2 regions of the Pseudomonas sp. BAY1663 genome follow, and region 1 is predicted to be linked to the other one. Evidence: riboswitches for the same ligand, from Rfam matches in the RefSeq annotation. Region 1 holds a riboswitch; the other holds the start of a gene.

Region 1 (7,709 bases):
ACCCAGCAGCTCGCGCGCCGCGCTGGCCTCGAACCCGTTGATTCGCGCATGGCTGACGTTCTCCATCCGGGTTCCACCCCAGGCGATCATGTCTTCGACGTCGGTGCGATAGAGCGAGGCTTCGAGCAGGGTATCGTCCAGCTCGGCGCGCCACTGCAGCTCGTAGGTCTTCGAGGTCTCCGGCTCCAGGTCCGGGTTGGGCCCCAGGCCGGCGGAGCATAGAGGTCGGTGAAGGTCGGCGCGCGGAAGCCCTCGCCATAGCTCAGAATCCAGCGCTGCGACTGGCCGACCGGCAGGCTGAACGCCGCGTTCCAGCTGTTGTGGCTGCCGAACTGCTGGTTGTCGTCGTGGCGCAGGCCCAGCTCGGTGCCAAAGTGCTCGCCCTGGAAGCTGTGCTGGGCGAAGAAGGCCAGGTTGTCGCGGCTGTCTTCCTGATAGGCCGTGGTGGCGTCCAGGCGGTCTTCGTACCAGTCGCTGCCGAGGCTCAGCTGCTGGCGCTCGTCCAGTTGCAGGCGGTTGATCCAGGCGGCGGAATGGCGGGTGGTCTCCAGCAACCCATCGTTGTAGTTGGAACCGACCGCACGGTTGCGGTCGAAACTGCGGCCCAGTTCCAGGCGGCTGTTCCAGATAGGGGCCAGCTGGCCGTCCAGGTAGCCGCTGTAGCTGCTGAGGCGAAACTCGTCCTGCGGCGTGCCGGGGGCGAATTCGTAAGCGTCGTCGTACTCGTTCTTGCCGCGCTGATCGTTGAGGCTCAGGCCGGCTTTCCAGTCGGCGTTCAGCCGATGATCCAGCTTCAGGTGCAACGCCTTGCTGCGCTGGCCGTCGTCGTCGCGATCGGCGCCGCGATTGTCGCGGGTGATGTCGAAGCCGCCGCGCTCGTCGAGGCTCGCGCCCAGGTGGACGCGGGTCCGCTCGGTTCCGGCTGCCAGGCTCAGGCTGCGCTGGAAGGTCTGGTCGCTGCCGGCGGCAAGGCGGAGCTCCGGCGTCAGCCCCGGCTCGCCGCTGCGGGTGAAGATCTGGATGACGCCACCGATGGCATCCGCGCCATAGAGCGACGAGCGCGGGCCGCGGATCACTTCGACGCGCTCGATATTGTCGATGGCCAGGTAGTCGAGACGGGCGAAGCCGCTGGTGGCCGAGGCAATGCGCTGGCCGTCGACCAGCACCAGGGTCTGCGCCGTGCCGGTGCCGCGCAGCGATAGCGATGGCAGGCCGCCAGCACTGCTGATCTGCACGCCGGGCACGCGGCGCAGCAGCTCGGGCACGCTGCGCGCCTGCAGGCGCTCGATGTCGGTGCGGGTGAATACGGCGTTGGCTGCCGTGGCCTGGGCGCGGGGTTCGGCCTGGCGGGCCGAGGTGATGAGCATGCTCGGCAGCTCCTGCTCGGCATCGGCGAACACCTGGGCGCCGGGCAGCAGCGCTACGGCCAGGGCGAGACGGGACAGTTTCATTCTTGGAATTCCTCAAAAGATCGCAGACTTTTGAGGAGGGCAGGAACAAGCGCGGGGATGACGGGCAGCAGCGCTTGACGGTGCTGCCCTCCGCAACACCAGTCGAATCCGTCAGGCCGGTCTCCGGGCTTTCGACGCGCATCGCGCTCGCCTTCCCATGTCGGAACACAGTGGCTGTCGAGCGGACGGCGATCCCGAGGATCGCGGTCGATTACCGTTGCGGGGGCAGCGCCGGCCTTGCTCCTGCGAGCGCACCGGCTTCCCGTTTAATGCGGACCTTGCGGTCGTGCACACCTGGGCGGATAAGAAAACGCGCGAACCTTACGGCCGGGCGCGGGGAAACACAAGTGGACGACGCAAAGCAGCGAGCCGCCACCGCGCCCGCCTGAAGCTTGAAAGGCATCGCCCCGAGGTCGGGCCTCCCACAAAAGCAGCGGGCCTCCACCGAACCTGTGGGCGCGCCCTCGCGGCGATACAGGCCGCAGGCCTGCCCGAGCGGCGACAGGTCCTACGACAGCCCTCCGACGATGCGCAGCGCGCTCTGGCCGTTGCCCTGGCGCTGCACCTGGATCTGCACCGGAATGCGCTCGTGCATCTCGGCCACGTGGGAAATCACCGCCACCTTGCGCCCCTGCGCCTGCAGCGAGTCCAGCGCGTCCATGGCGATCTGCAGCGACTCGGGGTCGAGGCTGCCGAAGCCCTCGTCGATGAACAGCGATTCGATGCGCAGCTTGCTCGATGCCATCGAGGCCAGGCCCAGCGCCAGCGCGAGGGAGACCAGGAAGGTCTCGCCGCCGGACAGCGAGTGCACCGAGCGCAGTTCGTCGCCCATCTCGGTATCCATCACCAAAAGCCCCAGCGGCTGCCGCCGCGCTTGAGCCGGTAGCGCCGGGCCAGCTGGCGCAGCTGCACGTTGGCGTGCTGCACCAGCAGGTCGAGGTTGTAGCCTTGCGCGATCTTGCGGAAGGCGCCGCCGTCGCTGGAGCCGATCAGCGCGGCGATACGCCCCCAGCGCTGCTGCTCGGCGCGTGCCTCGTCGATCTGCGCCAGCAGCGCCTGGCTCTGGCTGCGGCGCTTGTCGTCGTCGAGCAGCGCGGCGCGGGTTTCGGCGCAGCGCTGCTCGGCCTGCTCGCAGCGTTGCAGCTGTTCGGCGTGCTCGTGTTGCAACTGCCCGGCATCCGGCGCCTCGGCCTGTTGTTGGTGGTGGCTGGCCAGCCGGCCGAGGCAGCCGTCGAGGCGCTCGCGGCAACGGGTCAGGGTTTCGGTGTTCTGCTGCAGGCGCTGGCGCGCCTCGGCCAGTAGCGCGTCGTCCATCTGCAGCAACTGGGCGAGGGTGGCATCGTCCAGCTCCGGATGGGCGCTGCGCCAGGCGGCCAGTTCGGCCTGCAGCGCCTCGTGCTCCTGCGCCAGTTCGACGTGGCGCTGGCGGCAGTTGTCCTGCTCGCTCTGCAGGCGGGTCAGGCCGAGCTTGCTGTCGTTGAGCTGGCGGTCGATGTCGATCTGCGCCTGGCGGGCGGCCTGGATGGCGGCGTCCAGTTGCTGTTGCCAGGCACTGGCGCTGGCCTGCTCACCGAGGCTGGTGCGCAGTGCCTGCCGGCAGGCCAGCAGCAGTTTCTCGCGTTCGGCCAGGCGTGCCTGGCAGCTCGTCTGCTTCTCTTGCCGATGGCGCTGCTGCAGCTGTTCGTCACCCAGGCGCTGCTCGCACTGGCGCAGCTCCTCGGCCTGCTCGGCCTGCGCCTGCAGCTGTTGCAGGCGCGTCGCGACGTCGGCGTCCAGTTGCATGAAGGTCTGCGCCGGGTCTTCGCGCCAACGCGGCAGCCGTTCGGCCGGCAGCAGCCCGGCGAACGCCGCAAGTTCCTCGTCGAGCTGCTGGCCGTCGCGGGCGAGGGCGTCGTGCTGGCGGGCGAGCTGCTGGGTCGCTTCGACACAGGCTTCGCGTGCCGCCTGCCAGGCCTGTTGCAGGGTTTCGCTGCGCTGTTGCAGGGCCAGCAGCTGCTGCTGGCGGCCGCTGGCGGCGGCGATCTGCTCCCGAAGCCGATCCAGTTCGCGTTCCAGCCATTGCGAGCGCTCCGCTTGCGGCTGCCGGAGCAGCTGCGCATGCGCAGGCAGGGCCTGCAGGCGTGGCGCCAGGACCTGCAGCTGTGCCTCGACTTCGGCCTGGCGCTGCTGCGTCTGGCGCAGCTGGGTAGTGAGCGTGACGTGTCGATCGCGCAGTTCCTGCAGGCGCAGATCCTGGGCCTGCAGCGCCTGGCGGACGCGCTCGGCCTCGCCGTCGTCCTGCTGGTCGAGGCCGGCGAGCAGCGCATCGGCCTGGTGCCAGGGGTGCTCATGGCTGCCGCAGACCGGGCAGGGCTCGCCCGGAACCAGTGTCGCGCGCAAAGCTTCGACATTCTCGCTACGCGCCAGACGCTGGCGTTCGAGCAGGGCGAGGGTGACCTTGAGTGCCTGCTCGGCGGCATCGCGCTCGGCGCGCACCTGCTTGCCCAATGGCACCAGGCCGTCCAGCTCGGCCTGCTGCCCGCCGTGGGCATCGGCCAGCTCGCGTCGGCTGGCCTCGAGCGTCAGTTGCTGCGCCCAGAGTTGCCCGAGCGTTTCGCTTTCGCGTTCGGCCTGGCGCCATTCGTCCAACTGTCGGTGCAGCCGGGCAAGCTGTTCGGCCAGCCCGACTTCGCTGTCGCGCTCGCGTTGCAGCGCGTCGAGCGCCTCGCGGGCCAGGTTCTGCTCGGTTTCGGCGGCCTTGGCCTGCGCCGCCAGCGCGGGAAGTTCGCGCTGGCCCTGCTGCAGGCGTGCGGCCAGTTGCACCGCCTGTTGCAGACGCGGACGGTAACCGCCCCAGGCGGCGCAGAGCGGCTGCAGTTCAGCACTCGTGTCGAGTTGTCGGGTCAGTGCCGCGAGCTGTTCGGCGACGCGCTGCTGGCGTTCGGCGAGCTGCCCGAGCGCCGCCTCGCCGGCACGCGCGTCGGCCTCGGCCCGGGCGCTTTCTTCGCGGATCGTGGTCAGGTCGGCGTTAAGATGGCTCAGGCGTTCTTCCTCGCGGCGCGCCTGGACGAGCCGCGGCTCGGCGGCCTGGCGGGTCTGTTCGGCCGAACGCAGCTGGTTGCCGGCCGCGTCGCATTGACCCTGCAGTTCGGCGAGACGCTGCTGCAGGCTTTGCTTCTCGCGCTGCAGGCGAGCCAGGCTGTCGGCGGCCTTGCCCAGCAGCGGATCGAGCGCCTGCTGGCGGAGGAAACGATGGCGCTGCGGTGCGAGCTGCTCGAACAGCTCGAGAATGCGCCGGGCTTCGCCCAGGCTCTCGTGCTCGTCTTCGGCGTCCTGCAACTGCTGGCGGGCGGCAGTGCGCTCGCCCTCCAGGCGCTGCAGCTCGGTGAGCCACTGCCGCTGGGCTTCGAGTGCCTTGAGTTGCTGCTGCAGGGCTTTCAGTTCGTCGAGCTGGGCCTGGTGCTCGTGTTCCAGCGTCGTGCGCTGTTCCGGCTCCAGTGGCTTTAGCCCGCCGGCCTGCTGCTCCAGGCGAACGAGGTTTTCCCTGGCCTGCTTGGCGGCCTCGAAGGCGGCCTGGCCGAGGCGGCTGTAGAGGCCGGTGTCGGTGAGCTTTTCCAGCAATGTGCCGCGCTCGTTGTCGTCGGCCTTGAGGAAGGCGGAGAACTCGCTCTGCGCCAGCAGCACGGCGCGGGTGAACTGCGCCAGGGTGAGGCCGAGCCGGGCTTCCAGCAGCTCCTTGAACTCGCGCTTCTTGCCGCTGGCCAGCACTTGCCCGCTGTCCAGCTCGGTGAGGCTCTGGTTGCTGGCCTGCAGGCGCCCGTCGAGCTTCTCGCGCGCGCGCTTGACCTCCCAGCGGCGCGATAGCGGCGGCCATCGACGCCGACGAAATCCACCTCGGCATAGCCGCTGCCACAGCCTCGGCGCAGCAGGTTGCGTTCGTCGCCGCCGCCGATCTCGGTATCGAGATCGGGCACCTTGTTCAACGGCGAGACGTTGTCCAGCCGTGGCGTGCTGCCGAACAGCGCCAGGCACAGGGCGTCGAGGATGGTGCTCTTGCCGGCGCCGGTCGGCCCGGTGATGGCGAAAAGACCTGCGCTGGCCAGGGGCTCGGCGCTGAAATCGATGACCTGCTCGCCGGCCAGCGAGGCGAGGTTCTTCAGGCGGATGGCGAGGATCTTCATGCGTCACTCTCCTCGCTGGCAAACTCGACCCGTTGCAAGAGTGTGGTGAAGTCGTCCAGCGCCTGGTCGTCCGGCGGGTTGCCGAACTGTTCTTCCCAGGCGCGGGCGAACAGCTCCTGCGGGGCGATCTGGTCGAGGCCGAGCAGCACCTCCGACTCGCTTTCGCCACGCCTGCCGGCATACTCGCTGGCGATGCGCACCAGGCGCGCCGCCTTGCCGGCGAGCGCGGCCTCGATACGCGGGCGCAGGTCCGGCAGCGGTTCGTCGAGCAGCACGCGCACTTCCAGCCAGGGCAGGTTGTCGTCGAACAGGCCGGTCGGTGGCAGGGCTTCCAGCGCGGCGATCACCTCGGCCAGTGGCGCGCGGCCGATGCGGATCATCTCCACCACGCGCGGCACCGGCAGGCTTTCGACACCTTTGAGCTGCTCGCCCTCGAACTCGACCAGCAGCACCTGATGCGGATAGTTCACCTCGGCGAAGGACAGCGGCAGCGGCGAGCCGCTGTAGCGGATGCGCGATTGCCCGGCGACCTGCTGCGGCTTGTGCAGGTGGCCGAGGGCGGCGTAGGCGATGGACTCGGGAAACAGGCTGGCCGGCAGCGCCTCGGCGTTGCCGATGACGATATTGCGCTCGGAATCCTCCGACACCGCGCCGCCGGCCATGTGTGCATGGCTCATGGCGACCAGCGCCTGACCGGGCTGGCGCACGGCTTCGGCGGCGGCGATCAGCCGCTCGTGCACCTGGCGGATGCCGGCCAGGTAGTCGTCGCCGGCCTCGCCGCCGGTGACTTCGGCCGGGCGCAGGAAGGGCAGGGCGAGGCACCAAGCGGCGACCTTGCCGCTGGCGTCGTGCAGCGGCAGCAGCAGGCGGTCGTGGTCCAGCTGGCCGTCGGCGATCCAGCCGATGCGGCCGACGGCATGGGCGTTGATGCGCTTCATCAGCGGCGCCGGCAACTCGATGCGCCCACCGGAGTCGTGGTTGCCGGCGATCATCACGATATCCAGCTGCGGGCGTTTTTCGTGGGCACGGACGATGAAGTCGTACAGGCGCTCCTGCGCCTTGAGCGGCGGGTTTACCGTGTCGAAGACGTCGCCGGCGATGAGCAGGGCATCGGCCTGCCGGGCGACCAGCTGGTCGAGCAGCCAGTCGAGGAACTGCGCGTGCTCATGGTCGCGGTCCTGGCCGTGGAGGGTCTGGCCGAGGTGCCAGTCGGAGGTGTGGATCAGGCGCATTCGCTAAGGGCTCTTGGTGAGCGAGGGGGGCGCTGCGGCAGCGGGCCGGTGCGCTGTTCGTTGGGCTGAAATGTTCGCCATGACAAGTGACAAGGATCTTCGTGGCCGGTCGTTGCGTATTGCTGATACGCGAACTGTACCTTCCGCCAGGGCGGATGGGGTGCAGACACGCACCTGTGCATTCCGATTGAGTGCTCGATGGTGGCGCGATGCGGGTTTGCCTGCCGACGGCAGGGTACCGTCGGCGGCCCCGGTCGCTATGGCAGCGGGCTGGCAGCCGCCGTCAAGTACTGGTGCAGCTCGGCCAGCGGCAGCGGCCGAGCGTACCAGAAGCCCTGGCCGAAGGCGCAGCCCCGCTGGCGCAGGTAGTCCAGCTGGGCGGGGTGTTCTATGCCTTCGGCGACGACCTGCATGCCGGCACTGCGCGCCATGCTCAGGATGCCTTGGACGATAGCCTGATCGACCGGGCTGTCGGGTAGCATGGCGATAAAGCAGCGGTCGATCTTGATCCGGTCGAACGGCAAGCTCTTGAGCAAGGCCGGCGAGGAGTAGCCGGTACCGAAGTCGTCCATTGCCATCTTCACGCCGAGTTGCTTGAGTGCACCAATGCTGCGCGCAGCCTGGTTCAGGTCATGGAGGGCTGTGCTTTCGACTATTTCCACCTCCAGGCGTTCTCCCGGCAGGCCGCTTTCCTCCAGCGCCTGCCGGACCGAGGCGAGGAAGTCATCACGCAGGAGGGTGTCTGCGCAGATGTTGATTGCCACCGGCACATCGAGAAGACCGGCATCGATCAGTGTGCGGTTGTCCCGGCAGGCCTGGCGCACCAGCCAACGGTTGATAACCGGCATCAAGCCGTATTCGGCTGC
Region 2 (7,709 bases), on a different contig from region 1:
GCGCGGCGAACTCGTGCCCGGGGATGTGGTGTTCTTCAACAACCGCGGCCGTGGCCGGGTCAGCCATGCCGGCATCTATATCGGCGACGACCGCTTCATTCACGCCTCCAGCAGCCGCAGCGGCGGAGTGCGGGTCGACAGCCTGGACGACAAGTACTGGCGGGCCAGCTACCTGGAAGCCAAGCGCGTACTGGCGCTGGCCCCGCAGTTGGCGTCGGGCTCGGTGCAGCACTGATTCCCGGTCATATTCGCTGACGCCGCGGGCTTGCGTCTTCGCGCGCCTGCCGGCAGAGTGATGGCTCGACCGCCAGGACCGCTCTGCCATGCCTTTTTCGGCTCGTCTCTCGATCATCCTGCTGATCGCTCTGCTCACCGCCTGCGCCGGCCCCGCACCGCAACCACCGGTCATCGCGCCGGTCGAACCGCCGGCTGCCGGTGCGGCCGAAGACGTTCTCTTCAGTGCCCTGGGCCTGGTCGGCACACCCTATCGCTACGGCGGGAACACGCCGGACAGCGGCTTCGATTGCAGTGGCCTGATCGGCTACGTCTACCGCGGTGCCGCTGGCATGAGCCTGCCGCGCACCACCAGCGAGATGAGCCGGATGCGCGGCACCGACGTCGGCCGCGGAGCCCTGCGCGCCGGTGACCTGCTGTTCTTCGCCACCAGCGGCGGGCGCCGCGTCAGCCATGCCGGGATCTACGTCGGCGAGGGGCGCTTCGTCCATGCGCCGTCGAGCGGCGGCACCGTGCGGCTGGACAGCCTGGCGAACAACTACTGGCAGAAGAACTACCTCGGCGCCAAGCGCCTGCTCGACGAGTCGCGTGTCGCCAGCAACTGAGCCTTCCGGATGTATACACATCCTGCAATGGTATGAATTTGACATGCCGCGATTCCTCAATCCTGAGGCTTTGGTTAAGATCTGCGCCCTCACTTCCTCACGTGCGCGGTCCCGCGCACACGCCAGATTTCCTAACCTTCGCTTTGGGTGATTTATGCCTGAAATACTTCCGTTCGTGCTCATTGCACTCGCCGTGGCTGCGCTACTGGGTGTGGTGCTTGAAGAAATAACCCACGTCAACAAGGCCAAGGTGACCTTGTTCTTCGGTACGCTGGCCTGGCTGCTGCTGTTCATCTTCTCGCCCGTGGGCGAGGAGCGGGACCTGGTGCTCGCCAGCCTCAACGAGAACATCGCCGAGATCGCCGGGCTGTGGATCTTCCTCGTCGCCGCGATGACCTTCGTCGCCTATCTGAACAAGAAAGGCATGATCGAGAACCTGATCTACCTGGTGCTGCCGCAGCGGATCAGCGAGCGGGCGCTGCTGTTCCTGACCGCGGCGTTCTGCTTCGTGTTCTCCTCGCTGGCGGACAACATCACCGCGACGCTGGTATCGATCACGCTGATCCTGTCGCTGCAGCTGGAGCGCGCCAAGACCATCAAGTTCGCCACCCTGGTGGTATTTGCGGTGAACTCCGGCGGTGTTGCACTGATCACCGGCGACGTCACCACGCTGATGATCTTCCTCGCCGGCAAGGTGCAGATCCTGCAGCTGCTGGCCCTGGCGCTGCCTGCCTTCCTCGCCGTCATGGTGCTGGCGGCGATCCTCTCCATCGGCATGAGCGGCGAGGTGCGGGTGCAGGCCCATCGCAAGGACGTGCGCGGCGTCGATGTCGCGATCGCGCTGATCTTCCTCAGCACCATTCTGTTCACCATCGCCGGCAACTTCTTCTTCCAGATTCCGCCGGTGCTGACCTTTCTTGCCGGCCTGTCGATCATGTTCCTGGTGGCGCGCTTCTTCAGCGACGACAACGACACCGATCCGATCCTCGAGTACGTTCGCCAGGTGGAATTCGAGACCCTGTTCTTCTTCCTCGGCATCCTGCTGCTGGTGGGCATGCTCAAGGAAATCCACGTGCTCGACGGGCTGGTGCGCATCTACGACCAGGTGCCGCCGATCATGGCCAACTACCTGATGGGCGTGCTTTCGGCGGCCATCGACAACGTGCCGCTGACCGCCGCGCTGCTCAAGTCCGGCCTGCAGATGGGCGTGGCCGAGTGGATGGTGCTGACCTACGCGGTCGGCGTGGGCGGCTCGCTGCTGGTGATCGGCTCGGCGGCGGGGATCGTCGCCATGAGCAAGGTGCAGGGGCTGACATTCGGCAGCTATCTCAAATATGCGCTCTACCTGTTCGTGGCCTTCAACATCGGTTTCGCCGGCGTCTACCTGGTCGGCTTGCTCATGTCCGGCGTGGCCTGAGGCGCCCGGCTGCTCCCGGCGAGTCGGGGAGTGGGGCGGCCGTTCACGGCCAGCCCAGGTTGAAGTGCGAACCGAGCGCGAAATGGCCGTCGAGCATGTCCCAGCGCTCGACACAGACCTTCTTCTGCGCGCCGGGCGTGAGTTTCAGCCGGTTGAAGGAGTTCGGCGAAGTGCCCCGCAGCCGCGAGGACAGCGTGGTGCCGGCCTGCACCATCCAGATCTCGCGCGCCAGCCCCTGGTACTGCCCGGACAGCGGCAGTACGTAGGCAGGTGGATGTGCCCGCCCATCACCAGGTCCAGGCCGAGTTCGGCCCAGCGCTGCAGGGCGGCTTCGGCGCCGTGCTGCAGGTTGCTCAGGTCGCTCTGCAGCATGGCGCCGAAGGGCTGGTGGGCGACCACGATGCGCACCTTGTCGCCGTCCGTGCGCGCCAGCCGCTGCGCCACGGCCTCGACCTGTTCGGCCGTCACCCGGCCGTCCTTGTGGCGCCGTGGGTGGGTCGTGTTGAGGCCGATCACCAGCATCTGCTCATTCTCGAAGACCGGCTCCAGTTCCTCGCCGAAGTGCCGACGGTAGTTGCCGTAGGGCGTGAGGAAGCGGGCGAAGAGGTTGTATAGCGGGATGTCGTGGTTGCCGGGAATCACCAGGGTTTCGCCGATGCCATGGCCGCGCAGGCGCTCGACGAACGCCCGCGCCGCGGCGAACTGGCCACGGCGGGCACGCTGGGTGATGTCGCCGGAGAAGATCAGCAGATCGGCGCCGTGCTCGCGCACGTGAGCCTCCAGCGCCTGGACCACGGGCGGTTGTTCGGTGCCGAAATGGGTGTCGGAAATCTGCAGGATGCTGGTCATGGGCGGCTACGTTCGTCCTGGCTGATCGGGGCATTGTTGCATTCGAAGCCTGTCGGCGTCCGCCGTTCCGGGCGATTGGGGCAGCCGGCGGGCAAGGGCGCGCAAGCGCTGCGACAACCCCACGGTTGCACCGTGCCCCGGCCATGGACTAACCTCCGCGTCGCCTCAGGTGCCACTGGCTCAATGCCAGGGTGAAACAGGGAAGCCGGTCCAGTCGCAACGACGATTCCGGCGCTGCCCCCGCAACGGTAGGCGAGTCGAGAAACCGCAACGGCCACTGTGCTCAAGCATGGGAAGGCGTGGTTTCGGGATGCTGCGGCATCCGCTCGCAAGCCCGGAGACCGGCCTGTCGCATTTCACTGACAGTGCGGCGGGCGCTGAGCGGGCGGGTACCTTGCGGGTACTCTCTCTTTCCGGTTCTTCCGTCTGTCTTCAGCGACCTTGTGTCGTGCGGGTGGGCACGACGGAGAATCTCGAACCAATGCGCAAGTCCCTTTCCCTGGCTGCAGTGCTGCTGGGCCTGCCTTCCTGTGTCCTGGCCCACGAGGGCGCCCTGCTGCTGGGCCAGCAGCTGATCACCGCCAGCCGTACCGGCACGTCGCCGGTATCCATCGCCTCCAGCAGCCTGATCACTCGTGACGACATCGAGCGCCAGCAGGCCGGCAGCGTGCCGGAATTGCTGCAACGCCTGGCCGGGGTCAGCGTCACCAGCAACGGCGGGCGCGGCAAGAGCACCTCGGTGTCCATCCGCGGCACCAGCGACAAGCATGTGCTGGTGCTGATCGATGGCATCCGGGTCGGTTCGGCCACCTCCGGCAGCGCCGCGCTGCAGAGCATCCCGGTCGAGCAGATCGAGCGTATCGAGGTCGTCCGCGGGCCGCGTTCCAGCCTGTACGGTTCGGAGGCCATGGGCGGGGTGATCCAGATCTTCACCCGTCGCGGCGGCGGCGACGGCTTCAAGCCCTATTTCTCGGCGGGCGCCGGCTCGCGCTCGAGCTACAGCGGCTCGGCCGGCGTGGCGGGCGGGCAGGGCAACGGCTGGTTCAACCTCGGCGTGGCCAGCGAGTCCACCGACGGCATCAATGCCCGTGCCTACCGCAGCAGTGCGCCCGGGGCCTTCGAGCCGGACGCCGACCGTTACCGCGAGCTGTCGGCCCAGCTGCGCGCCGGCTATCGCTTCGACAACGGCCTGGAACTCGACGGCAGCTGGCTGCAGAGCGAGAACCACAGCGACTTCGACAGCCGCTCCAGCAGCGGCGCCAGCGGCCGCAACGCCTACAGCGACGGCTCGCTGCAGGCGCTCAGCGGTCGCGCGCGCTTCGCGCCGCTGGCTTCCTGGGACGTCACCCTGCAGGCGGGGCACAGCGAGGACCTGGGCGACAACTTCCAGGACGGCCGCTTCTACTCGCGCTTCGACACCCGCCGCGACAGCGCCAGCTGGCAGAACGACTTCCATGTCGGCGAGGCGCAGCTGCTGACGCTCGGCATGGACTACCAGCAGGACCGCATCGACAGCAGCGACAGCTATGTCGAGGACAGCCGCTACAACCGTGGCTACTTCATCCAGTACCAGGCCGCCTTCGGCCGCCACGGCGTGCAGGCCGGCCTGCGCCGCGACAAGGACGAGTTCTTCGGCTCGCACGATACCGGCAGCCTCGGCTACAGCTTCGAGCTGAGCGAGGCGCTGACGCTGACCGCCGCCTACGGCACCGCCTACCGCGCGCCGACCTTCAACGACCTGTACTACCCGGCCAGCGCCTATACCGCCGGCAATCCGGAGGTCAAACCGGAGGAATCGGAAAGCTACGAGCTGGGCATCCGCGGCAGCCACGGCTGGGGCGAGTGGAGCGTCAACGCCTACGAGAACCGGATCGAGGACCTGATCGTCTGGGCGGGCAGCAGCCCCATGCGTCCGGAGAACGTCGACGTGGCGCGCATCCGCGGCATCGAGACCCGCGTCGCCACCGTGCTGGCCGGCTGGGACCTGGCGGCCAACTTGACTTTCATGGACCCGCAGGACCGCAGCAAGGCCAACCACGGCCACCTGCTGCAACGCCGCGCCAAGCGCCAGTTCAACCTGGACCTGGATCGCCAGTTCGGCGCCGTCGGCCTGGGCGCCTCGTTGTACGCCGCGAGCGAGCGCTTCGACAAGGCCAGCAATGCCCCCGACACCCGCATGCCCGGCTATGCCCTGCTGGACCTGCGCGGCGAGTACCGCCTCGACGACGCCTGGCGCCTGCAGGCCAAGCTGGCGAACCTGTTCGACCGCGAATACGAAACCACCCAGACCTACGAACAGCCTGGCCGCGCACTGTATTTCACCGTGCGCTACCAGGCCCTGTAACCGGCAACCCATCCGAGGAGTTTCACCATGCACGTCCTGTCCATGCGCGCCCAGTCGGCAATCGGCGTCGCGCTGATCCTGCTGATGGCCATGACCCGCGGCCAGCACTTCGCCAGCGTCGAGAACCTGCCCAGCGCCAGTTGGTCGATCTTCTTCCTCGCCGGCTTCTACCTGCGTCCGCGCTGGGCGTTCGCGCTGTTGTTCGCCGAGGCCTCGGTGCTGGATTTCGGCTCCCTGGCCAGCGGCAGCATCAGCGACTGGTGCCTGTCGCCGGCCTACTGGGCGCTGCTGCCGGCCTACGGCAGCCTGTGGCTGGCCGGGCGGCTGTTCGCCGGTTGGCAGCGCGACGATCTGCGCAGCCTGGCCGTGCTCGCGTCGACGCTGCTGGTGGCGGGCTTCGTCGGCTACCTGATCTCCGGCGGGGCGTTCTACTTCTTCTCCGGACGCTATCCGGAGCCGACCCTGGCCGGCTTCCTGCCGCGCATCGCCCAGTACCTGCCGCGCCACCTGGGCAACCTGGCGTTCTACGTCGGCACGGCGCTGGTGCTGCACCTCGGCATCGTCTCGGCGTTGCGCCTGGACCAGGCGCGGCGGGTGCACTGATGGACGCGCGCGACGCACGACACAAGGTGCGCATGCAGCGCAAGAAAGCGGTGGTCGACGCGAAGATCGCCGAGGCCCAGGACGAATACGGCCTGCTGCTGGTGCACACCGGCAACGGCAAGGGCAAGAGCAGCTCGGCCTTCGGCATGGTCGCCCGCGCGCTGGGCCACGGCATGAAGGTCGGCGTGGTGCAGTTCATCAAGGGAGCGGCCAGCACCGGCGAGGAGGCATTCTTCCGGCGCTTCCCCGAGGAGGTGCGTTTCCACGTCATGGGCGAAGGTTTCACCTGGGAGACCCAGGACCGCCAGCGCGACATCGCCAAGGCCCGCGCGGCCTGGGGGGTGGCGCTGGAGCTGATGTCCGATGAAAGCATCGGCCTGGTGGTGCTGGACGAGCTGAACATCGCCCTCAAGCACGGCTACCTGGAGCTGGAGCCGGTGCTCGCCGATATCGAGGCGCGGCCGCTGCCGCAGCATGTGGTGGTCACCGGCCGCGGCGCACCGCCCGGGCTGATCGAGGCGGCGGATACCGTCACCGAGATGGGCCTGGTCAAGCACGCGTTCAAGGCCGGCGTGAAGGCGCAGAAGGGCGTGGAATTCTGATGCCGGTGCTCACGGGGTGCGTAGGGTGGATGACGCCTTTTTCATCCACCACCGGAGTTGTCGGTGGATGGGTAGAGCGTCATCCACCCTACGATGATGAGGGGCTGCGATGAATAGCCGAAGCTGCCCGGCATTGCTGATCGCCGCGCCGGCCTCGGGCCAGGGCAAGACCACCGTCACCGCCGCCCTGGCCCGGCTGCATGCGCGCCAGGGCAAGCGGGTGCGGGTATTCAAGTGCGGCCCGGACTTCCTCGACCCGACCATCCTCGCCCGCGCCAGCGGCCAGCCGGTCTACCAGCTCGACCTGTGGATGGTCGGCGAGGCGGAGTCGCGCCGATTGCTCTGGCAGGCCGCCGGCGAAGCGATCTGATCCTCATCGAAGGCGTGATGGGGCTGTTCGACGGCCAGCCGTCGGCGGCCGAGCTGGCGCGGCGCTTCGGCGTGCCGGTGCTGGCGGTGATCGACGGCGCGGCCATGGCGCAGACCTTCGGCGCCCTGGCCCACGGCCTGGCGAGCTTCCAGCCGGACCTGCCGTTCGCCGGAGTGCTGGCCAACCGGGTCGGCAGCGAGCGGCACGGGCAGATCCTGCGCGACAGCCTGCCGGAGACGATCCGCTGGTACGGTGCCTTGCCGCACAGCGCCGGGATCGAACTGCCGAGCCGGCACCTGGGGCTGGTGCCGGCCGGGGAACTGGCTGACCTGGACGCCCGCCTGGATGCCGCGGCCGATGCCCTGGCGACCAGCGCCGATGTGACGTTGCCGCCGGCGATGAGCTTCGCCGCGCCGGCGCCATGCGTGCTCGAACCGCTGTTGCAGGGCGTACGCATCGGCGTGGCGCGCGATGCCGCCTTCGCCTTCCTGTACCAGGCCAATCTCGACCTGCTGCGGGCGCTGGGGGCCGAACTGCTGTTCTTCTCGCCAGTGCGTTTCGCCCGCTTGCCGGCCGTGGACAGCCTCTACCTGCCCGGCGGCTATCCCGAACTCCATCTGCGCGCATTGGGCCGGAACCGCCCGATGGCCGAGGCGATCCGTGCCCATCACGCCGCCGGCAAGCC

What was found. Region 1 has a riboswitch for cobalamin ahead of BAY1663_RS08700 (TonB-dependent receptor domain-containing protein). Riboswitches for the same ligand answer to the same signal wherever they lie in the genome.
Region 2: linked by a shared signal. The riboswitch ahead of btuB (TonB-dependent vitamin B12 receptor) and the one ahead of BAY1663_RS08700 (TonB-dependent receptor domain-containing protein) in region 1 are both predicted to bind cobalamin.

Annotation. Positions count from the first base shown of each region.
Region 1 is NZ_AZSV01000022.1:8,409-16,117, forward strand. It holds partial or broken gene BAY1663_RS08700 (TonB-dependent receptor domain-containing protein) at 1-1,451, opposite strand, end outside; cobalamin riboswitch at 1,548-1,764, opposite strand; partial or broken gene BAY1663_RS08705 (AAA family ATPase) at 1,960-5,611, opposite strand; gene BAY1663_RS08710 (exonuclease SbcCD subunit D C-terminal domain-containing protein) at 5,608-6,843, opposite strand; gene BAY1663_RS24630 (EAL domain-containing protein) at 7,101-7,709, opposite strand, start outside; gene BAY1663_RS23540 (GGDEF domain-containing protein) at 7,691-7,709, opposite strand, start outside.
Region 2 is NZ_AZSV01000023.1:1,139-8,847, reverse strand. It holds gene BAY1663_RS08930 (C40 family peptidase) at 1-235, shown strand, start outside; gene BAY1663_RS08925 (C40 family peptidase) at 324-839, shown strand; gene nhaD (sodium:proton antiporter NhaD) at 994-2,256, shown strand; partial or broken gene BAY1663_RS08915 (metallophosphoesterase) at 2,300-3,105, opposite strand; cobalamin riboswitch at 3,256-3,470, shown strand; gene btuB (TonB-dependent vitamin B12 receptor) at 3,587-5,449, shown strand; gene BAY1663_RS08905 (hypothetical protein) at 5,477-6,052, shown strand; gene cobO (cob(I)yrinic acid a,c-diamide adenosyltransferase) at 6,052-6,654, shown strand; partial or broken gene BAY1663_RS08895 (cobyrinate a,c-diamide synthase) at 6,764-7,709, shown strand, end outside.